One region of the Oceanobacillus sp. HCA-5259 genome, then DNA from elsewhere that is predicted to be linked to it. Evidence: riboswitches for the same ligand, from Rfam matches in the RefSeq annotation. Region 1 holds a riboswitch; each other region holds the start of a gene.

Evidence for each region. Region 1 has a riboswitch for S-adenosylmethionine ahead of WKU33_RS03015 (cyclase family protein). Riboswitches for the same ligand answer to the same signal wherever they lie in the genome.
Region 2: another riboswitch for S-adenosylmethionine. It lies ahead of WKU33_RS08190 (methionine ABC transporter ATP-binding protein); the one in region 1 lies ahead of WKU33_RS03015 (cyclase family protein).
Region 3: another riboswitch for S-adenosylmethionine. It lies ahead of WKU33_RS09815 (homocysteine S-methyltransferase family protein); the one in region 1 lies ahead of WKU33_RS03015 (cyclase family protein).
Region 4: another riboswitch for S-adenosylmethionine. It lies ahead of metK (methionine adenosyltransferase); the one in region 1 lies ahead of WKU33_RS03015 (cyclase family protein).

What each region holds. Positions count from the first base shown of each region.
Region 1 is NZ_JBBKBV010000003.1:110,909-116,871, forward strand. It holds gene WKU33_RS02990 (sensor histidine kinase) at 1-1,104, opposite strand, end outside; gene WKU33_RS02995 (response regulator transcription factor) at 1,125-1,793, opposite strand; gene WKU33_RS03000 (thioredoxin family protein) at 1,950-2,189, shown strand; gene WKU33_RS03005 (LysR family transcriptional regulator) at 2,353-3,270, opposite strand; gene WKU33_RS03010 (hypothetical protein) at 3,570-4,010, shown strand; SAM riboswitch class I at 4,140-4,243, shown strand; gene WKU33_RS03015 (cyclase family protein) at 4,319-5,071, shown strand; gene WKU33_RS03020 (ABC transporter ATP-binding protein) at 5,355-5,963, shown strand, end outside.
Region 2 is NZ_JBBKBV010000010.1:93,111-99,073, forward strand. It holds gene WKU33_RS08170 (DUF421 domain-containing protein) at 1-144, shown strand, start outside; gene WKU33_RS08175 (hypothetical protein) at 192-332, opposite strand; gene WKU33_RS08180 (MetQ/NlpA family ABC transporter substrate-binding protein) at 560-1,435, opposite strand; gene WKU33_RS08185 (methionine ABC transporter permease) at 1,453-2,109, opposite strand; gene WKU33_RS08190 (methionine ABC transporter ATP-binding protein) at 2,102-3,130, opposite strand; SAM riboswitch class I at 3,218-3,319, opposite strand; gene WKU33_RS08195 (thioredoxin family protein) at 3,372-3,692, opposite strand; gene WKU33_RS08200 (toprim domain-containing protein) at 3,705-4,061, opposite strand; gene gcvH (glycine cleavage system protein GcvH) at 4,181-4,564, opposite strand; gene WKU33_RS08210 (arsenate reductase family protein) at 4,658-5,014, opposite strand; gene WKU33_RS08215 (acyl-CoA dehydrogenase family protein) at 5,150-5,963, opposite strand, start outside.
Region 3 is NZ_JBBKBV010000014.1:35,235-41,197, forward strand. It holds gene WKU33_RS09800 (GntR family transcriptional regulator) at 1-323, opposite strand, end outside; gene WKU33_RS09805 (GNAT family N-acetyltransferase) at 454-951, opposite strand; SAM riboswitch class I at 1,448-1,549, shown strand; gene WKU33_RS09815 (homocysteine S-methyltransferase family protein) at 1,637-2,695, shown strand; gene WKU33_RS09820 (PASTA domain-containing protein) at 2,932-4,446, opposite strand; gene WKU33_RS09825 (ABC transporter ATP-binding protein) at 4,439-5,110, opposite strand; gene WKU33_RS09830 (ABC transporter permease) at 5,126-5,963, opposite strand, start outside.
Region 4 is NZ_JBBKBV010000002.1:6,619-12,581, forward strand. It holds gene WKU33_RS01335 (gamma carbonic anhydrase) at 52-576, shown strand; gene metK (methionine adenosyltransferase) at 959-2,164, opposite strand; SAM riboswitch class I at 2,286-2,391, opposite strand; gene pckA (phosphoenolpyruvate carboxykinase (ATP)) at 2,730-4,310, shown strand; gene WKU33_RS01350 (ABC transporter substrate-binding protein) at 4,996-5,963, shown strand, end outside.

The DNA.
Region 1 (5,963 bases):
AATATTTTGCAGCACGTTATCTATGATTCGACTTATCCAAACAGGATCAACCTCCCAATAACTACTATCTAATGGTTGCAAATCGATGTTAATTTCGAAGCCTTCCTTTTCAAACACGGGATACCAAGTGGCTAAATGCTCCCGAACGTAACGTACAATGTCAATCTCTTTTCGCTTGATTTGGTACTTACTCGCCGTAAGCAGGGTGTACGACATCAGATTCTCAATTAACCGGTCCATATCTTTAATCGAGACTTCTAATTGTTGAATAGCCTTATTCCACTCCGCACCTTGATCCATTTTCGAGATGGAATAGGATTGTGCCCGTAACTTAGTCAGTGGTGTTCTTAAGTCATGAGAAAGATTCGCAATTAATTCTTTTCGCAGTCGCTCTTCTTCCTGCTCCCGCTGTTTGCTTTTTCTTAGTTCGTCAACCATTTGATTAAACGTTTGTTCTAATTGGCCAATTTCATCTTTTTTCTTAACTGGAATGGCTAGTGGCAAACCGTCGACATCCCTTATTTCCATTGCTTCTTGAAGGTGTAAAAGCCGTTTTCTAATCCGGTGGAAAAATTGAAAGGATACGATAATGAACAATAAAACAATCGACAATAGTCCGATTATCAAAATATCCCCATAATGATCGTAAACAGACTGCATTGGGAGTTGCAGGGCCTCGCGAGGTATTTCAAAAACAATAAAACCATCCGATTCTTCCATTAATGCAATGACAGTAAAAGGATCACCATCATACCGGCTTTTAATAAAGGATGCAGTTTCTCTTGCACTCCACTCCGTTGGAATATCATGATTGCTACCAATTTTTTCTCGTAATATCCCGGACCCATCTACCCAAAACATTGTAGCCTCAGGAAAGTCTTCTTTCCATTTAGCAAAGTGTTGCTGGATAACCTCTTCTGAAATCTGTTCTAGATGGCTCGCATCTTCATGCCATCTTTCTTCAATCGTTTCCGTGTCTATTCCCTCTTTAAGATAACGGTTTTCAACATTTTCGGCGAATCCGTATACAAATAGTGCAATCGTTATGGAAGCAATTTGTACTAAAGAAATTGCGATCACGATTAGGAGCATGTATTTTGCCAACAGAGACCTGAAGAAATTCCTCATTGTTTCACCCGATATCCAATACCGCGAATCGTTTCAATGACTGTTGGTACAGATGGATTTTCTTCAATTTTTTCTCGTAAATATCGGATATGCACCATTAATGTTTTATCACCTTCGATATAGCTCTCTCCCCAGATACCTTCATATAATTGCTCTTTTGTTAATATTTGATTTAAGTGTCGGATAAAGTACTGGAATAAATGATATTGTTTACCTGTTAATAATATTTCCTCCTCATTATTTTTGTTGATAATCCGCATGTCTTTCGGGTAAATCTGCAAATGCTTAATTTCTAATACTTCGTCATGTCGCTGGAACCTTCGCAGCAATACTTCAATCCGGGCAGCGAGTTCATCGGGATGAAAGGGTTTTGTCACATAATCGTCTGCAAAACGGAGACCTTCCAGTCTATCCTCCACGGCAGTTCGAGCCGAAAGCATAATAATTGGTATATCTGGTGCACTTTTTTTCAGACGCTTGCCAAGAGAAAATCCATCTAATCCAGGCAGCATTACATCTAAAATCGCTAAATCTATCGAAGTCAAATAGCTCTCCATATTTTCCCCAGACTGCAACCATGTTATTTTATAACCTCTTTCCGTTAAATCTGTTGAGACCCAATGACCTATTTCTTTATCATCTTCAATATATAATATATGAACCATATGCCCCTCCATTTATTATTCATGTTTTTTTATTATCATTTACTCTATTCTTTTATCTTAGCATAGTTAAAACCTATCATTACGATAGAAAATTTCTAATTGTTATAGCTACCTACTTGTTCTAAGCTAAATATAAGAGAAAAAGGAGGTATTCACATGCAGAAAGCAATATTTTATCATGCGGGTTGTCCAGTATGCGTCAATGCGGAAAAAATGGTATTAGATTATCTAGATGATTCGAAAGTAGATTTAGAAATTGTCCATTTCGAGGAAAATCCTTCTAGAATCAATGAAGCAGAAGAGGCTGGAGTAAAATCTGTTCCAGCATTAGTGCTGAACGGACAGACCTATCATATTAATTACGGCGCAAGTATGGAAGATGTTAAAAAAGACTAAAAACCAAAACAACACCCGAACCAATCTCCCTAGGGCGACGGTTCGGGCGTTCTGTACAGTGGGACAGGGGGGTCAGAGCACTTGTCCCACTGTATTTTCATAATTAGTATAGAAATGTAATTGATAAAACAGTTCAGACAACTTAGCACCTGAACTGCTTTTTTCATGGATTGATGTTAATAGCCTGATCCTCTACCCCACCTGCTACTGCTTTCGTCACTTCTCCGATAAAGGTTCTGGTTGCTGTACACATGAATTTATCTTTTCGATAGATAATACCAATTTCCCTTTGTGGGGTTGGATTTAGTATTTTCACAACTTTTATATCTTGATTATTTAAATGTTCCAAGTACGGCAGTGGTAAAATGGGGGCTCCCATACCTTTTTCCGTCAGTTGGATAATTGATTCCAATGTTGTCAGCTCAAGTGCCGGATTAATCGTGATCCCGACAGTTCGAGCGTAGCCCTTAATTAACTGCCGAAGTTGATAATTTTCCGGCATAAGTATTAATGGGATATTGGTAATTTGATCAAAGTTTACTGCCGACTTTATCGCAAGTGGATGACCTTTGGGAACAGCAAGTGCCAGTTCCTCTGTATATAATGAAATTTCCTCCAACTCATCATTTCCATTCGGCAGGAACGTAAGACCAAGATCCAGTTTATTTTCCAGTATGCTTCTTTCAATCTCTTCTGTCCGCAATCCATGGACAGACAGTTTGATATTCGGATAAAGAGCTTTGAAGCGAACTAGTGCAGGAGGAAGTAGGTAATTCATACAAGTAAGCAAGGATCCGATTGTAAGCCTTCCTCTTTCCAACCCATTCAGTTCTCCAATTGCCGCTTGTGCTTGTTCCAATTCATAGAAAATCTGCTTACAATGCTTATATAAAATCTCTCCGGCCTCCGTTAATGCAGTCTTTTTCCCTATCCGGTCAAAGAGCGGAATTCCTACCTCGCCTTCTAAAACTTTGATTTGCTGGCTTAATGTCGGCTGGGCAATGTTCAATTTCTCAGCAGCCCTCGTAAAATGCAGTTCTTCACATACAGTCATGAAATATTCCAGCTGTCTTAATTCCATTAAATCCCTCCTCCATCTTTATTATGGTCTAAACATCCATATACCGAACAACCTCAATAACTTTTCCATTATTTCCATTAAATCATAACCAACACACCCTGTATAGAAATCGGGACAAGTGCTCTGACCCCACGCGTCCCACTGGGACATGGGGTCAGAGCACTTGTCCCACTCCAGCACTTTTAACCTAAGTTCTCATAAACTATTGTGGGCTAATTTTATAAAAAGGAGTGGTTCCAGTGAGTAGAATCAATTTCAAATCATTTACCGGCCGCGTCACAAGTGTAGATGACTTTCCGATGTATCCGCCTAATGATAATTTCGGTTGTTACAAGTTTATATCTGTTCAGAATGATGCCGGTACTGTCGTTAACTTCGTTGCAGGACCAGATACGTTCTTTCTATATCAGGAAAAAATCAAAGTCGGGGATCAGATCACCGGTTATTATGATGGGGATGCAGCCACAATTTTAATTTATCCACCGCAATACCGGGCATTAGTTATCGTGAAGGAAAATCCATATAGCCAAGTAAAGGTAAGTTATTTTAATGAGCAATTAATCAGCAGTGACGGCTCTTTGCAGCTAAATATCGGTCCTGATACACAGATGCAATTAACAAACGGGCAAGACTTCAAACAAAACCCTGCAAGGAGAAATTTAATTGTTGTTTATGGTGCAGCAACAAAGAGTATTCCAGCCCAAACAACCCCTTATGAAATAATTATTTTTTGCCGGTAAACTGGGACAGGGGGTCAGAGCATTTGTCCCAGTTGGGACAGATGCTCTGACCCCCTGTCCCCGAATTAAGTGTTGACTTTTTTCTTGTTTCGGTATATTCTATTATTTAACTAATTTCTTAATATTTTTTTCTTATCAAGAGAGGTGGAGGGACTGGCCCTTTGAGACCTCGGCAACAGGCTTTTGGAGTACTGTGCCAATTCCAGGAGCATGCATTTGCTCGAAGATAAGAAGAGCCGGCAGATATGCTACCTAACCCTCTTCTTATTTCAAGAAGAGGGTTTTTTATAATTTTAGGGGGGATGAAATTGACGACAATACAAGCAGCAATAGAATTACAAAAAGCAATCTCACTACTGAAAGAAAAAGAATGGGTTGATTTGACTCACACTTTCGGCCCTGATTCACCGCATTTTGCAGCATTTGATGATGCCGCATTCAAGACACTTTACAACCATGACGATGGGTTCTTTGCCCAACTGTTCTCTTTTGCCGGACAATACGGTACTCATATCGATGCTCCAATTCATTTCGTAAGACATCAGCGCTACCTTGATGAACTTAAATTAAAAGAACTTGTCTTACCGCTCATAGTCATTGATAAATCAAGGGAAGCAGCACATAACCATGACTTCACCTTGACGAAAGAAGATATCCTCAAATTCGAAGCAGTCCACGGTGAAATTGAAGCAGGCACATTTGTCGCCTTACGTACCGATTGGAGCAAGCGTTGGCCAGATAAAGAGCGTTTTGAGAATAAGGATGAAGACGGTAATCCACATCTTCCCGGCTGGGGAATTGACGCTCTCGAATTCCTATTTGAAGAAAGAAAAATCAAAGCAGTCGGCCACGAAACCTTTGACACCGACTCCGCTATCGACGCTGCAAAAAATGGCAGACTCATCGGAGAATATTACGTACTAGAGCAAGACACCTATCAGATCGAACTGCTAACCAATCTGGATAAAGTTCCAACAAAAGGTGCCATCATTTTCAATATCGTTCCAAAGCCTGAAAAAGCAAGTGGATTTCCTGTACGATCGTTCGCAATACTACCCTAAATTAAATCTCTCACAACTGAAGTCACGAGTATTCTTGGTTTATTCATAAAGTGAAACTTCATTCAGTGAGGTAGCACAGAAGCAAAAAAAGTATGGGGTAATATAAAAGCATAGCTCCCCTTAAATCAAAGGCGGAAGTGCCCTTACAGTAAAAGATGATCGGCTAGAAAAACATTTCTGCCGATCATCTTTTTGAATATATTATTACCAAAATCAGTAAAAATGAAACTTTCCCACCCCTTTTTCCGTACCACCTAGAGAACACGATAGAGGAGGGAATAGAATGACCGAAATTGCAATGCAATTGACGAATGTCCGAAAACGTATCGGCAATAAGGAAATCATTAAAGGCCTTTCCTTTACCATTAATAGAGGGGAAGTATTCGGCTTCATTGGACCAAATGGTGCCGGGAAAACAACGACAATCCGTATGATGGTAGGGTTAATGAAACTTACAGAAGGCGACGTACATATTCTCGGCAAAAGTATTAAAACAGAATTTAAAGAAGCAATCCGTGAAGTTGGCGGAATCGTTGAAAATCCAGAGCTCTACCCCTTTTTAACAGGCGCACAAAACTTAAAACAATATGCAAGGATGATTCCAGGGATTACGCAGGAAAGAATTGATGAAACGGTTAAACTTGTCGGTCTGGAAAAAGTAATGAATGAAAAAGTTGGCCGATACTCACTTGGGATGCGACAACGAATAGGAATCGCCCAAGCTTTATTACATAAGCCATCCGTTCTCATACTCGACGAACCGACGAATGGACTAGACCCTGCCGGCATTCGGGAAATCAGACAATATATCCGGAAACTTGCAACCGAACATAATGTTGCAGTTATCATTTCCAGCCACCTATTGTCCGAAATCGAGTTAATGTGCGACCGG
Region 2 (5,963 bases), on a different contig from region 1:
ATACTAGAAAAAATCGGAAAAAGTGAAACATGGCTAAAGTCAGAACTTGCGAAGTTAGGCTATACCGAAATCAGTAAAATCTATTACGCGGAATGGTCTAAAAATGACGGCTTTACAATTCGCGGTATGATGAATGAGGTATGAGCTAAAAAGAGCAGAAGACAGACCAAGTAGGCCCGTCTTCTGTTCTTTTAGTATCCAAGCTGATTGTCAATTTCAGCGATGATTTGTTTTGATTCCTGATATTCCCGTTCGCGTTTCCGCTCTACTTTCATTCGGTTTGCTAAATTCGATTCGTATTCGGCAATGCTCATTTTATGATATTCGTTCATTGCCTTCTCCATTTCTTGCGTATAATACTCATTATTAACCGAATTAATAATAAACCACTCCTTTGTTTTCTACATTAAAAGGTTAACACAATAACGCTACCCTGCTCAAAGGAGAAATAAACGTATAGGGTGGAGTATTTAACTGGAAATGAACGATGCTGTAATATAAAGAAAGGAAGCATAAACATTTAAGCTTATGCTTCCTTTTACTACCGATTTCACAAATTTTAATTGCTTCCGCCAACCGGAACAACTGCCCCATCATAATTTTCTAAGATGAAGTTTTGGATTTCTTCCGATTGTAAAACATCAACTAATGTTTGGAACGCAGGATTGTCTTTGTCCTTACTGCGGACGGCGATGACGTTTACATACTCTGAATTCTCGTCTTCAATGAATAACGCATCTTCTAGCGGATTCAGGCCTGCATCGATGGCATAGTTTGTGTTGATTGCAACTAATGCATCCGGCTCCGACTCGTACATTTCTGGTAATAACAATGGATCCACATCTGGTGAGAATGTTAGATTCAATGGATTGTCTACAATATCATCAATTGTTGCCGTAGATTTCTCTACACTCTCATCCAATGTAATCAAGTCTTGTTGCTCAAATAATGAAAGAATACGTCCATGGTCAGGAATGGAACGGCTGATGATAATCTCTTGACCATCCTCAATCTCATCAAGTGATGTGATATTCTTCGAGTAAACACCCATCGGTTCAATATGGATTCCATCAATATAATCTAAATCATACCCTGTGTCATCAATTGTTTGATCGAGGAACGGAATATGCTGGAAGAAGTTCGCATCGAGCGTACCCGATTCCAAGTCCTCATTCGGTAATACATAATCTTGATACATCTCGATTGTTATATTGATTCCTTCCTCTTCAAGCAACGGCTTAGCTTCTTCTAAAATTTCGGCATGGGGTGTACTTGATGCGCCAATAACGATATCAACCGGTTCTGTGGCTTCTTCTCCAGCGGTGTTATCTGCATCATCTGCACCATTTGCGGTATCTTCTTTTTCTCCACTTGTACCACATGCAGCCAGCAACAGAATGAATGATAGTAGAATTAATCCTAGAAACTTTCTCATCTTTATTCCTCTCCTTTTTATCTTTTATCTATTTTATTGGTAATGAAATCTCCAATAAATTGAATAATAAATACAATGATCAAAATTATTATCGTACAAATAAACACAAGATCAAAGTTCCGGCGCTGGAAACCATAGAAATAAGCATAATCTCCAAGACCGCCTGCCCCAATTATTCCTGCCATCGCGGTATAGCCGATAAGTGCAATAGCTGTAACGGTCAGCCCTGATACGAGAGCTGGTAAGGATTCAGGTATCAATACTTTAAATATAATCGTACTCGTCTTCGCACCGATTGATTTTGCAGCTTCAATGACACCTTTATCAACTTCCCGGAACGCAATCTCCACAAGCCGAGCGTAAAATGGCGCGCTGCCGATAATTAGCGCTGGTAGCGCAGCACTTGGTCCTCGAATCGTCCCAATAAGGAAATTTGTAAATGGAAATAATAACAGAATCAATATTATAAACGGAATCGAACGGAATACGTTGACAACAGATGCGGTTATTGCATTAATGACTTTATTTTCCCAAATACCGCCTCTTGCTGTAAGAAATAGTAATAATCCAAGAAGTATTCCGATGACCAAGGTGCCTAATAGCGAAATAATTGTCATATAAAAAGTTTCATTAGTCGCTGTTAACAGCTCGTCCATATTCACATTTTCAAACATTTAGGATGACCTCCAATTCCACGGAGGTTTTCGTTTGAACATAGAGAATAGCACGGTCAATTTCCGCATCCTCACCAGTAATTTGAACAAACAATGTTCCGTAACTTCCGGTCTTCGTATTCGTAATCTTGCCTTGGATAATATTGATATCGATGGCAAACTGTTTCGCAAGCTGACTGATTAAAGCTTTGTTTGCTGATTCTCCGATAAATTGCAGTTTGATGAGCTTTCCTTCTGGATTATCTTGCAGCATACTTGGGATCGCATCCTCTTCCTCTGCATTTCCCATCACCTGGCTAACAAATTTCTTTGTTATTTGTTGTTTCGGATGAAGGAAAACATCGAGGACATCTCCCATTTCCACTACTTTTCCCTCTTCCATAACAGCAACCCGGTGGCAAATTTTCCGGATGACCTGCATTTCGTGGGTAATCAGAATAATTGTGAGTCCCATCTTTTCATTGATGTCAACGAGTAGATCCAAAATAGATGTTGTCGTTTCCGGGTCAAGAGCAGATGTCGCTTCATCACAAAGTAATAGTTTCGGTTTGTTCGCCAGTGATCTAGCAATACCGACACGCTGTTTTTGTCCACCACTTAATTCAGATGGATAAGCATCTTCCCGACCAGTTAAACCGACCAAGTCGATCAATTCTTGAACCCGCTGTTTACGCTCCGTTTTGCTCACTCCAGCAATTTCAAGCGGGAATGCAATGTTCTCTGCCACAGTCCGCGACCATAGTAAATTAAAATGTTGAAACACCATTCCAATATCTTGGCGTGCAATGCGGAGATCATTTTTCTTCAAACGTGTTATGTCTTTATCACCTATTGTTACTGATCCACCTGATGGCTCCTCCAACCGATTGAGCAAGCGGATGAAGGTACTTTTACCAGCACCACTATAACCAATAACGCCAAATATTTCTCCTTCTTTTATATCCAGATCCAAATCATCAACTGCAATGATTTGCCTTTCTTTTGTAACGTATTGCTTCCTTAAACCTTTAATGGAAATCAACGTACTATCTCCTTCCAAATAAATCAAAAAAGCGTCTTTCTATTCGAGAACAGAAAGACGCTTTTACCTATAGTTGCATTTCTTGTTCTCTTATCTATCAAGATATTAGCAGGAATTGGCACCTTTCAAACGACTTTGAAGGTTGCCGCGGTTTCACAGGGCCAGTCCCTCCACCGCTCTCGATAAGAGCATACCTATTCAATTAACATAAAGAAATCATAGCATGAGTTGAGTTATGCTGTCAATAGCTTTCCCCAGCGAAGAGCTCAGGCTTATATTCGAAAAGATAACGATAAATATTACCGGTAGAATAGAAAGTATACACTTTCTCCTTTACTTCATTATTCTCCTTAATTAATAAACAAGGCACGTTCTCTATTTTATGTTCGTGTAAGAAAGCTTCTTCAAAATTGGCATTCATTTCATAAAATATTTCTTCGCCATGAATGTCTTCAATTTTTTCAAGTATCGTCCTAGCGATATGGCATGTGCCACAAAATGGCGAATAAATATATAATAAGTAAGAATCTTTCTTTAGCTGTTTTGATATTACTTTCTGCATAGACTCACCTGACTAATATAAAAATGTTGGTCGTACTGAAAAATGTTTTGCAACGAGTAAGGAGGCAAGGATTTTATAAGGGGTAGTTGCGACTTCACGGTAATCCCTGCTAATATAAATATGGTCGGCATGAGGGAGTTCCCGTGCCAGTTGTTTTCGTAGTTTCAAGCCATTTTTATCTTCATCGACAAAGATGTAGACATCATTTTCATCTAAGTTATATGTTTCTAACAGCTCATCAAACCAATGGACGCTTAGTGAGCCGTTTGTACAAATAATCGTGACTTCTTCGCTTAGAATTTCTTCTATCTTACGTTTATCTGTCAACCCCTCCACAATAATAACTTTTTCGGTTTCGTGCGCTATCATACCCTGCCACTCCTTATCCGATCAAATCATCCACCTATTATAGCATATGAAAGAAAGGAGGCTGACTATACTGTTTTATTGTATAGTTAGTCCCCCTCCTTTTTTGTCTTGCTTTAGTATTATTCTTCTATGATTGCTTTGTATTCTTCAGCTGTCAGTAAATTATCCCATTCGCTTGCGTCCTCTAGTTCTACAACGATCATCCAAGCCTGTTCATATGGAGATTCGTTGACAAGTTCTGGGCTGTCTTCCAATTCTTCATTGATTTCAACTATTGTCCCTTTGACTGGTGCATATAGCTCGGAAACTGTTTTTACCGATTCTACACTGCCAAATGAATCGTCCGCTTCGACTGTGTCGCCCTCTTCCGGAAGTTCGACAAACACGATATCTCCAAGTTCATCTTGAGCGAAATCAGTAATTCCGATGCGCACTTTATTGTCGCTCTCTTTCTTAATCCACTCGTGCTCTTTCGTATAACGTAAGTCCTCTGGTAAATTCATCGGTTATCATCCTTTCCGTTTCTTCTACTCCAACTATACAATGGATAGATTAGAAAATCTACTGTACATCACATTTTCTCTTTACCTTCTGTACTAATTCCAAGTTGATTCGTATTCGTCTTCTTTAAAACCAACAGTGATTTTGTCTCCCATCGCTGCTATCGGCCGTTTTATCAACATGCCGTCAGAAGCTAGGTATTCTGCCATTTCTTCAACTGAAGCATCTTTAATCTTCTCTTTCATATTCAATTCGCGATATTTTTTACCGCTCATATTAAAGAACTTCTTCGGTTCTAGACCACTTTTTTCAATTAATTGTAAAATCTTATCCTTAGATGGTGTATCCTCAACGATATGGACTGCCTCAAAGTCGATATCGTTCGCTTCCAACCACTTCTTCGCATTTCTGCACGTGCCGCATTTTGGATACCAGTAAAAAGTCATACTCATTTTAAAAACCAGCTCCTTTATGTAATTACCACTATTTTAACATAGAAGGTTTGTTGACACATGTATTTGCTACAGAGCTCGTATGGTTTTAAAAAAATCGTCCGGAGCATATTCTATACTCCGGACGAACTGAAATTATACGATATATTTTTCACTTTCGATGAGTGATTTGGCGATTTCCCGTTTCTTCGCAATAACATTCGTCGGTTCATGACGGGTCAATTTACGTAAGGAAGAGAGCATCATCCGTAGAGTATCTCCATCTTCCACCGCAATTAAGATCTCTTTTGCCGCTGCCTCAATCCGATTGAATGCTTCCTGTACATATACTTGTGTATAAAGCAGTTTCAGCTCATTCTTCTCCTCTCCCGTCTGATGAATCGCTTTTTCAGTACGGAGGAGGGCTGATTCCATATTAAAGACATCTCCAACCATATTGGCCAAGTGGACGAGAATTTCTTGCTCATTCTCAAGTTTCTGCATGTATTTCTGTGCCGCCAAACCTGCACCTAAGAGAACAATTTTCTTTGCATTACGCACTAAATGCTTTTCCTGATCAAGTGGTTCTGTGCCAACTTCTTCAGGCATCATCATCATAAGCTCTTCCTGAAGTCCTTGGGCTTTCTGTAATAATGGCAGTTCCCCTTTCATTGCCTTTTTCAGCAATGTTCCCGGAACGAGCAGTCGGTTGATTTCATTCGTACCTTCAAATATCCGGTTGATCCTGGAATCCCGGTAGATTCTTTCTACTTCATATTCCTCCATGAACCCATACCCACCATGCAGCTGAACCGCTTCGTCAGCGGTGCGGTCAAGTAATTCTGTCGCCATATATTTCGTAATCGAGCATTCGATTTGGTACTCAGCAATTGCCCGGGCAATTTCCCGACCGTCCTCAAGTTCTTCATCAGACAAAGCACCCATCCGCTGCTCGAACAATCCAACTGTA
Region 3 (5,963 bases), on a different contig from region 1:
TTAATCTGAAGCTTTTTTGCTTCCTCTTTGAGTGGTAGCATGTAATTGTCATAAAAAGTCTGTTTCCTTTTCTCCATAACAATCTCTTTTGCTGTTTCGGTAACAAACATGCCCACCCCTCTCTTTTTAACCAATATTCCTTCTCCGACCAACTCATTAATCCCTTTTCCAGCGGTTGCAGGATTAATTTGATAAAAGGCAGCAAATTCATTCGTTGATGGTACCCTGGTCCCCGTCTGATAGGATTCATCCATAATCGAATCCTCAATTAAATCCTTTATCTGCATGAAAATTGGCTTGCTGTCATCTAGTTTTTTCTTCATTTAAGTTCATTCCTTAGTTGGTTAATTACTTATGTAATTAACCATATAACACCTTCAGATAAATGTCAATCCCATTTTCTAAAATTAAGCTTAAAAAGGCTCGATCCCACATATGCAGAATCGAGCTTGTCTATAATAATTTTGCCATATAATATTCATCCATGAACTCATCACCTATAAGCAAGGAATGCCTTTTGGTCCCTTCTATTTCAAACCCTGCTTTTCTATATAATGAAAGAGCTGTATCATTCTTCGTAACCACAGTTAATTCCAACCTTCGAATATTCCTATCCCGTGCCCAACGATCCAACCGATAAAATAGTTTTGTACCAATTCCTTGTCCTCTCTTGGCTTGTAATATGCCGACAACGATATAAACGGAATGCTTATTTCTTCGTGCCTTTCCACCTATTGCAAAAAGATAACCCACTAAATCCTGCTCCTTTTCTGCTACAAATATCGTAGAATTTTCACTTGCTTGTATGCTTTTGATCATTTCCACTTGGCTCTCTGCCTGAACTTCTCTTTCACCAGATTCCCAGAGCATATATTTTGAATTTTTTTCGACTTCCTTTATAAGATTAGCTAATTTTTTTGCATCAGTTGTACTAGCTTTTCTAATAATCATCACTTTCTCCCCTTAATTCTATATTTATTAATTATTCTAACTCAATTAATCTTACCATATATTTCAAAACTAAATTCCTAGTTATTAATGGAATTAATCTTAAACAGTTAGAGGACTGGATTGCGATCAACCCAGTCCAATACTAAAGGCATTTTTTGTTACATGTTAATTTTTCTTTTGTACAGCAATCCAAATTTCGCTATAAACAAATAAATCCCCCGTAAATGAAATTTCATTTCAGGAGCCTCAACCAATTCATAATCTGATGAAGGGAGCCACTCAGAAACAATTCATATTTTTCAGCATCGCTTATTCCCTCCTTCATAAGATTATTATAATAACAATTGAAAACGAATACCCGAAAAATTAGAACCGGATATTGTCGGTTTAAAACACGAATAGCATTAACTAAATTTTAAAATAATTATTAAATTTTCTCTTGACATTTATACGAAACCTATGTAGAGTAAAAATTATCAAAATTAAATATGTAATTTTCTTATCTAGAGAGGTGGAGGGACTGGCCCTTTGATACCTCGGCAACAGACTTTTTGAAGCACTGTGCCAATTCCAGTAGCGTTAAGCTTGAAGATAAGAAGAGAAACTAGTAATGCGATTTAAACCTCTTCTTATATTAAGAAGGGGTTTTTATTATTTTATTACATATAAAACAGGAGGAGAAGAAATGAAACGTACTCTAGAACAAAGGTTAAAAGAAGGAACAGTTATTGTTGGAGAAGGGTATTTGTTTGAATTGGAACGAAGGGGTTATTTACAAGCAGGGTCATTTGTACCGGAAGTGGCACTAGAAAACCCAGAAGCACTTAAACAAACCTATAGAGATTTTATGAATGCTGGATCTGATGTGATCTTAGCGTTTACGTATAATGGTCATCGAGAGAAGCTTCGCATTATTGGTAAAGAAGATTTATTAGAGCCGCTAAATCGGAGTGCAATTCGGTTGGCAAAAGAAGTAGCCAAGGAACACCCGACAGAGGAAGCACTTGTTGCGGGAAATATTTCGAATACAAATATTTTTGATCCAAATAATCCAGCTTCCAAGGAAGAAGTGAGAAGTATTTTTGCAGAAATGGTGAAATGGTGTAAGGAAGAGGGCGTTGACTACATTGTTGGTGAAACATTTTATTATCATGAAGAAGCATTAATCGCCTTGGAAGAAATTCAAAAACAAGGTTTACCTGCAGTGATTACGTTAGCCTTATTTGCGGAGAACATTTTAAGAGATGGATATACGGCAGATGAATCATGTAAAATCCTTTCTGAAAAGGGGGCATTAGTAGTTGGTCTGAACTGCTTCCGCGGACCTGATACAATGCATTCATACTTAGTGGACATCCGAAAAAATGTAGATGGCTATGTGGGCGCTCTACCACTTCCATATCGGACAACGGAAGAAAATCCGACATTCTTTAATTTGCCTGATGCCGGATGCAATTGCACATTGCCTACGGAAACAACTTTCCCGACTGCACTTGATCCGCTTTACCATAATCGTTTCGAATTAGCGGAATGGGCAAAAGAGGCAAAAGAGGCAAAAGAAATTGGTATTAATTATATCGGCTTATGTTGCGGTGCTTCACCTGCAATGCTAAGAGAAGTTGCAGAAGCTGTCGGAGTTGAAACAATAAATTCAAAATTCTCCCCGAACATGGAGAAACACTTTTTATTTGGTAATGATGAAACACTTAAAAAGCACAACACGGAATATCGTACAAAGGCATAATAAGATGACTGTTTTTTAATGAGTAACCCAACTTTAGCACTGTTAAATTCATAAAAATGCTCTACATCACTGTACAGAAGATAATAAGAAATGAAACAAGTTAACAATCAATCGATTTAAATAAAAAAGCTTACCATACCGAAATGTATTTGCTACAGCCAGCACATTTCTTTCGGGTAGGGTAAGCTCTCTCCTCATTTTAAATTTCGTAGTGCTTTTAAACATGATGATTATATTTATTCTTCGTCCACTTCAATATCTTCATCGACTACAGGGGCCTCCGGTTCATCATCAAAAAAGTCTGGCGGATTAGGTGGTGCGGAGGCATTATTACTAATACTGATTTCAACGGTATACGTCATTGGTACGAATTCATTGAATTTACTCATATTCACCACTGTTCCCTTTACTTCTGGAGAATAGACATACTTGACTATATACTTAATATCAGCGCCTTTTGATTGATATTCATCAAAGAATAACCGTGGCAGATCTCCTTCCATTTGACCACGGAAATCAGCTAAATACGGCTTACCTAATGAATACGTAACAGTAACACCCTTATCATCTTGGTCCGTTAATTTGGTTTCCGCCTCAACGGATTGGGAAATGAATCTTCCATAAGGTATGTCTGTATTGTATCTCTCTTTTACCGTCACATCTAAATCCGGGTAATTGCTAACTGCTTCCTCCGCAGTCAGTCCCCAAAAGTTTGGAACGACCGTAGCTTTACCTACAGATACCTTCACTTTCATCTTATCTCGTTTTGCTACCTTTTCATCTGCAGCTTCACTTTGACTAATAATATGTTCTGGCTCGATACTGTCAGAGTCAGCTTCTTCATAAGTCATGTCAATTTCATTCGTTTCTGCCCACTTTTCCACTTCTTCTTTGGGCTTTCCTGTAAAGTCAGGTACCGTTATATTCTTTTCAAAAACTTCCTTTCCTTTTGAATAATAGACGGCTGCACTGTGTTTACGTTGATATTCCGCCTCATCGACCCCACTATCCCGGATCGTAGTCTTAATATATTCCCCTTCTTCAAGGTCATCACTATACTCTGTAACCAATTGCAGGTTTTCCGCTTTATTTTCGTCAATCCAATTCCGTGCTTCCTCCTGGCTCATTTCCGAAAAGTCTGGGAGCGGTATAACCTCTTCTGGATCTGGTCCCAAGCTGCTCGTTAACTCTAGAGTCTTCCCTTTCCGTATTTTATCCCCAGCAGCTACACTTTGCTCAAAAACCTGATTGGCATCATATTCCATATTATACTCCTGGTTTAATTCAATTTCGACATCATTCTCACCTGCCCATTCCCGGGCCACGGATACAGACTCTCCTACAAAGTCTTCAACCTTCACATGGACAAGCAGATAATAGATGAAGAAAATCAAACCACAAGCTAAAACGGATCCTGAAATAATCAGCCACATCCGACGTCTCTTTTTTCTTCGGTAGTCCAGATCAATTTCCACTTCTTCTTCGGCATCCCGCTGTCGGCTGTTCCGTGTAGGGGAAGGCGCCCGCGGAGGATCGGTCTCAAGTTCAGATTTGTTATCTTCTATTTCCGAAGCAGGCGCTTGGTTTTCTTGGTTTTCCTGGTTTTCTCGTTTTTCCGGCAACTCTGTTTCTTCTTGATTCTCTGTTTGCCTATCTTGCTCCTCTTTTACTTGTTTATCTTTATCTTCCTCTTGCTCATTCAGCATATCTTGATACTTATCTTTATTAAATTTTGATAAAAAATCACTCATAAGAAGATAGTACACCTTTCCTTAGCAAGTAAGCCTGATCCGATTGCACTGCAATTTCATTGGAGTGCGTTACGACAACGACACATTTATCATGTTCGTGTGCCATTTTCTTAAAGATATCAATGATTTCCTGCTCCATCTCTTCATCCAAGTTCCCCGTCGGTTCATCGGCAAGAATCAACTCTACGTTCGTCGCCAGCGCGCGGGCAATCGCCACACGTTGCTGCTCTCCCCCGGAAAGCTTGTTAACCGGACGATCGGCTTTACTTTGTACAATCCCGATATAATCTAGTAAATTATATGCAACTGTTTTTACATCTTCCGGAATGTCATTTTCTGTAATTGACATCGGAATCAACACATTTTCCACCGCAGTGAAGGTCGGGATTAAATTATAGCTTTGAAAAATAATACCGACATTATTACGGCGATACTTTTCATAGCCTATTTTCTTAATATCTTCATCATTAAACAAAACGGTCCCGCCATGCGGTGAATCCAAAGCACTGAGTAGGGATAAAAGAGTCGTTTTCCCTGAACCGGATTGCCCTAAAATCGTGTAGAACTTCCCCTTTTCAAAAGAAACAGATGTGTCTTTCAATATATAACGACGCTTGTCACCATCTTGATAATAATAATTTAAATCTTTCGCTTCTAATATCATCATTTCACCCCTCCATTACATCAGTATTTTCTTTGGATTCAACCGTAAAATATAAACAAGCGGAATAACCGTTGAAATTAAAATCGTTAACAGTCCAATTCCATAGAAGATAAGAATATAGCTTGAATTAAGGCTTACCTCATATGAATCCAAGACATCTTCTGTTGTTAGATTCGTCTGGATTTCACTAAAATACATCATTTCATCTTGAGATGTATTATGATCAGCTTTCATCATCGTATCGGATACCTGTCCGGCTATGAAGTTACCGCTGAATAGGGATAGCGTAATCCCAATTAAAGCAACAACCATTACTTCGATCAGTATTTGCCCGACAACGCGACCCCGTCGTTCCCCTAAAGATAAATAGATTCCTAGTTCACGTTTCCGGTCTCTCAAGAATAGTAGAACTACTAAACCAATAATCAGCACCGTTGCAATGACGGCAGCCGCTAGTACATATTTTGCTAGTTTCGACATCGACTCTACCGGACCGGCAATACTATCATACTGATCCGTAGCACTGACTACTGTATAAAGCTTCGGCAGTAATGGAGCTACCTCTTCTTCAAATGCTTCACTATCTTCCGGATTATTTAAGACGAACATTGGAGTGTAATATTCAAAGGAACTATCTTCCCCTTCCGCCTCCATCATCTCCGCAAATTCTTCATCTGACTTCAATAGCTCTTCCCAATAATATTCGGTTTCACTACGGACAATCTCATTTGGGACGTAGATTGTATTTTGGTAATCCATATCCATGAAATCGAACATTCCATCTTCTGAATCTTCCCCTGCATCTTCCTTCAGTGTTTGAGATTCAAATAGGCCGATTACTTCCAATACTACA
Region 4 (5,963 bases), on a different contig from region 1:
CATTATTATCAACATTGAGCTTAAAAAATACAAGGGAATAGGAGTGTTCATATGATTGATCATTATCAGGGGGTTTATCCAAAAATTCATGATTCAGTTTTCCTAGCAAAAAACGCTGTTATAAATGGAGATGTCACAATCGATGAGGATTCGAGCATTTGGTTCCACGTTGTAATCCGCGGTGATATCGCACCAACAAGAATTGGTAAACGAGTCAGCATCCAAGACTTGACCGTTCTGCACCAAAGCCCTGATAATCCACTTATTATTGAAGATGACGTTACGGTCGGCCATCAAGTCACCCTACATTCAGCCATTATTAGAAAGAACGCCCTTATTGGTATGGGAGCAATCATCCTAGATGGGGCGGAAATCGGAGAAAATGCATTTGTAGCAGCAGGAAGCCTCGTGCCACCGGGGAAAAAAATTCCACCAAACACCTTATATATGGGAAACCCTGCAAAATACGCAAGAGACCTAACAGCGGCTGATTACCAAGAAATGGAACGGGTAAGAAAATCCTACGTGGAGAAAGGTCAATATTATAAAATACATACAGATTTGGGGAAAAAATAAATTTTCCTTTATACAATAAGAGCTATCCCGACTCAACGGAATAGCTCTTATTGCACTTCATATAAAGTGAAACTTCATTCAGTGGGGAATTCCCTCCCCACTGAATGTTAGTTGAACAGAATCAGGGATTTACGGACTGTTTATTCCCCACCTTCACATGTCGGACTTCCCTCCTATTTAAGGCAGGGATATTACAGACCGTTAATGCGTGATAAAACTATTAAAACGTATGAGCAACACCGAACTATCCTGTGAGGCACGATTACTACGCTACTTTGACTACTGGATACGCTAGTACAATCGGTCTTCGGTGGGACGAGTAACCTCATGTCCCCGGCAGCCGCGAAACTATACCATAATGACGTTTCCACCTTCGCGCTTTTTACTTTTCACAAACTATCTTTTGCAGTTCTTCAACTTTATCAAGTTTTTCCCACGGGAAAATAATGTCGGTTCTGCCGAAATGTCCATAAGCCGCTGTATTTTTATAAATCGGCTTCCGTAAATCAAGCATCTCGATCAGCCCTGCAGGTCGAAGGTCAAATAGCTTACGCACCGCTCCCACTAATACTTCTTCCTGATACTCGCTCGTTCCAAATGTGTCGATTGTGATGGATACAGGCTCTGCAACACCGATCGCATAAGCAAGCTGTACTTCACATTTTGCAGCAAGCCCTGCCGCCACGATGTTTTTCGCTACATATCGAGCTGCATAAGCTCCGGAACGGTCCACCTTTGTCGGATCCTTCCCACTGAAAGCACCTCCGCCGTGACGTGCGTAGCCTCCGTACGTATCCACGATGATCTTCCGGCCCGTTAAGCCGACATCACCTTGCGGACCGCCAAGCACGAAGCGGCCAGATGGATTGATGAAGTATTTTGTATCTTCATCTAAAAGCGCTTCTGGTATAACCGGTTTTATAACATACTCTCGAATGTCAGAAATAATCTGTTCATTCGGAATGTCTTCATGATGCTGAGTAGAAACAACGATTGTATCCACACGAACTGGTTGATTCTTTTCATCATATTCGACGGTAACTTGTGTCTTCCCATCTGGACGTAAATAATCCAATACCCGGTTTTTTCTTACATCGGAAAGACGTCTTGCAAGCTTATGGGAAAGACTAATTGGAAGTGGCATATATTCTTCCGTCTCTTTCGTCGCATAACCGAACACTAATCCTTGGTCACCTGCTCCGATTGCTTCTATTTCTTCTTCCATCTTCCCTTCTCTTGCTTCAAGTGCCTTATCGACCCCACCGGCAATATCAGGTGATTGCTCATCAATTGCAGTCATGACGGCACAAGTTTCATAATCAAAGCCATACTTTGCTCGGGTGTAACCAATGTCTTTCACCGTCTGGCGGACAATTTGCGGTATATCTACATAAGTTGTAGTTGTGATTTCACCTGCTACGAGCACCATTCCCGTTGTAACGACTGTCTCGCATGCCACACGTGCATCTGGATCTTCTTTTAAAATATCATCCAGTATCGCATCAGATATTTGATCCGACATTTTATCAGGATGTCCCTCTGTTACTGATTCTGAAGTAAATAAACGACGATTTGCATTTGCAGCCATTTGGCTTGTTCTCTCCTTTGTAATATGTAACGGAACCCAATCTCCATTCGTTCCATTATTCAAAGCATGAAAATAAAAATCCTTTCCCGCAAGTATGAGGAAAGGATTAATTAGCCTTTCACTCTTATTGTTCAAGGAAAATTCCTTGCAACAGATTAGCACCTTTCACAAATCGTGAGGTTGCTGGGCTTCACCGGGTCTGTCCCTCCACCAGCTCTGAATAAGAATTGAAATTATTATAACCTTATTTAAAAGGGATTCGTTACTTAATAATCGATTACTGAAAAATAGCGTATCATATTTCATTATTTTTTACCAGTTTTATTTTCATACTGTCTGTTCTTTGTTACAATCAAATATAGAACAACATATTGAAATCGTTTTCCAACAAAAATGATAACGAACTAAAATAGGTTACCGACAGTTCTCAAAAAATTTTTCAATTAGTATGGACTATTCCATTTAATGTGTTATACTAATGTCAGATTTAAGATAAGCGATAAGGAGGAAGTTTGCAGTCTTCCTTCAACAAAACCTTTTAAAAGGCAGGAGAATAAGAATGAAAATGGTGGAGAAATCATTGACAAACCAACTATTAGAACACGAGAATTTGAATCGAAACTATTCAGTAGCTCGTCTGGTGGAACGCGTGTTAGATCGAAATGAAGGCGTTCTAACTTCAACAGGAGCAGTAACTGCAACTACAGGTAAATATACAGGTCGTTCACCGAAAGACAAATTTATTGTTAAAGACGAGATTACGGAAGATACGGTTGAATGGGGTCCAGTGAATCAACCGATCGATGAAGCTTCCTTTGATAAGTTACACGAAAAGGTAGTAAATTACTTAATGGAAAAGGACGAAGTTTATCAGTTCCAAGGCTTTGCTGGAGCGGATGAAAAATATCGTTTACCGATCCAAGTAATTAACGAATTTGCCTGGCATAATCTTTTTGCCCGTCAACTATTTATAACACCTACAGAAGAAGAACTTAAAACACATCAAGCAGAATTTACGGTTATTTCAGCACCGCATTTTAAAGCAGACCCTGCAGAAGATGGGACGAATTCAGAGACATTCATCATCATTTCCTTCAAGAAGCGTGTCGTATTAATCGGGGGAACGGAATATGCAGGGGAAATTAAAAAGTCGATTTTCTCTGTAATGAACTATCTGCTGCCACAGCAGGATGTTCTATCGATGCACTGCTCAGCGAACGTTGGTCAAGAGGGTGACGTGGCATTATTTTTCGGCCTATCCGGAACCGGAAAAACGACTCTTTCTGCTGATCCATACCGCCGGTTGATTGGTGATGATGAACATGGCTGGAGTCCGAATGGTGTATTTAATATTGAAGGCGGCTGTTATGCTAAATGTGTTAATCTTTCTGCAGAGAAAGAGCCACAAATTTTCAACGCGATCCGCTTTGGTTCTGTACTTGAGAACGTTACGATTGATGATGTGACAAGTGAACCAAATTATGACGATACGAGCTTGACGGAAAATACCCGGGCAGCTTATCCGGTAGATAATATCGATAACATCGTCACTCCAAGTGTTGCTGGTCATCCGAATACGATTATTTTCTTAACGGCCGACGCGTCTGGAACATTGCCACCGATCAGCAAGCTTACGAAAGAACAGGCTATGTACCATTTTCTAAGCGGCTATACTAGTAAGCTTGCTGGGACAGAGCGCGGCGTGACGGAGCCGGAAGCGACCTTCTCTGCTTGCTTTGGATCCCCATTCTTACCGCTCGCACCAGCGAAGTATGCGGATATGCTTGGACAAAAAATCGATCAGTATAATTCTAATGTATTCCTCGTAAACACGGGTTGGACTGGTGGGTCTTACGGTGTTGGAAACCGAATGAAATTATCCTATACACGCGCGATGATCCATGCCGCGCTAGAAGGTGAATTGAATCATATCGAAACAATAACCGATGATATATTCGGCTTGCAGGTTCCTGTTCACGTAGCAGGTGTGCCTGATGAAGTACTCATCCCGAAGAATACATGGGAAGATAAAGCGGCCTACGAACAGGAAGCGAAAGCACTCGCTAAGAAATTCCACGAGAACTTTGCGAAGTTTGAGAACGTGAGTGATGCTACTAAAGCAGCAGGTCCCGTGTATAAAGGGTAACAATGTATCCTCATCCCAAAAGGATAATTATAAATTTTATTAACAGCGACTTCGCTGGGACTTCCGATTTTTTATTAAAATCGGAAGTTTTTTTATCACGTATTAACGGTCTGTAATACCCCCACCTCTAAACAAGAGGGAAACCTAATATGTGAAAGGGGGTAAACAGTCCGTAAATACCTGATTCTGTTCAACTAACATTCAGTGGGGAGGGAAGGATACCCCACTTAATGAGTTTCACTTTATCACGTATTAACGGTCTGTAATACCCCCACCTCTAAACAAGAGGGAAACCCAATATGTGAAAGGGGGTAAACAGTCCGTAAATACCTGATTCTGTTCAACTAACATTCAGTGGGGAGGGAAGGATACCCCACTGAATGAGTTTCACTTTATCACGTATTAACGGTCTGTAATACCCCCACCTCTAAACAAGAGGGAAACCCAATATGTGAAGGGGGTAAACAGTCCGTAAATAGCTCTTGTGCGTTGCTGCGACTATTGGATGTGTTATTACAAACGCACTTCGGTAAAACGAGTAATCGCAACCCTAGGCGTCCGCAAACTTACTGTAATGGTACTTTCGTCTTTGTTTTTCTCATTCCCCCCTGTCTTCTGCACAATTCCACCGCCCAGGCATAAACTGTAGTTGACTATCCACTATGATACGAAAGGGGCGGACACTATGAGAAAAATAACGAAAGGTTTACTTTTGCTCGGCTTCCTGTTATTTATTACTGCCTGTCAATCAGAAACAGTGAAGATTAATCTCGCTGAAGTTACGCGCTCCCTATTTTATGCCCCACAATATGTAGCACTGGAACAAGGTTTTTTTGAAGAAGAAGGCTTGGATGTTGAACTTCAAACGACTTGGGGCGGGGATACAACAATGACTGCACTCCTATCCGGAGGGGCAGATATTGCCCTAGTAGGGTCTGAAACATCAATCTACGTCTATGCTCAAGATTCCCGTGATTATGCAGTAAACTTCGCTCAGCTCACGCAAACAGACGGTACATTTCTCGTGGCAAAAGAAGCTTATCCGGATTTCACCTGGGAAGATATGAAAGGGAAAGAATTTCTTGGCCAGCGTGTTGGAGGTATGCCACAAATGGTTGGAGAATTCGTGCTGAAAAAACATAACATTGATCCGCATAATGACCTTCTCTTAGACCAAAGCGTTGATTTTGCAAATATCCCTAGCGCTTTTCAGTCAGGGAATTATGAATTCGTGCAATTATTCGAGCCGACTGCAAGTGTTTTTGAACAAGAAGGGCAAGGACATATTATCGCATCCTTTGGCGAAGAATCCGGAAAAGTTCCTTATACCGTTTTTATGACACAAGAAAGCTATTTGAAAAAGAATGAAGAAACGGTGAAAAAGTTTACACGAGCCATTTACAAGGCTCAGCAATGGGTGGAGGAAAATAGCTCTGAGACGATTGCGGAAGTGATTGCCCCCTACTTTGAAGATACCGATCTAGATATACTAGCTTCTTCTATTGAACGATATAAAAATCAAGACTCTTTCGCAACAGATCCTTATTTAGATGAAGAAGAATGGGAGAATTTGAAAGCGATCATGGATGAAGCTGGTGAACTCCCCATTGATGCCCCCCATGAAGACTTGGTTAACACGAACATTGCCGAAGA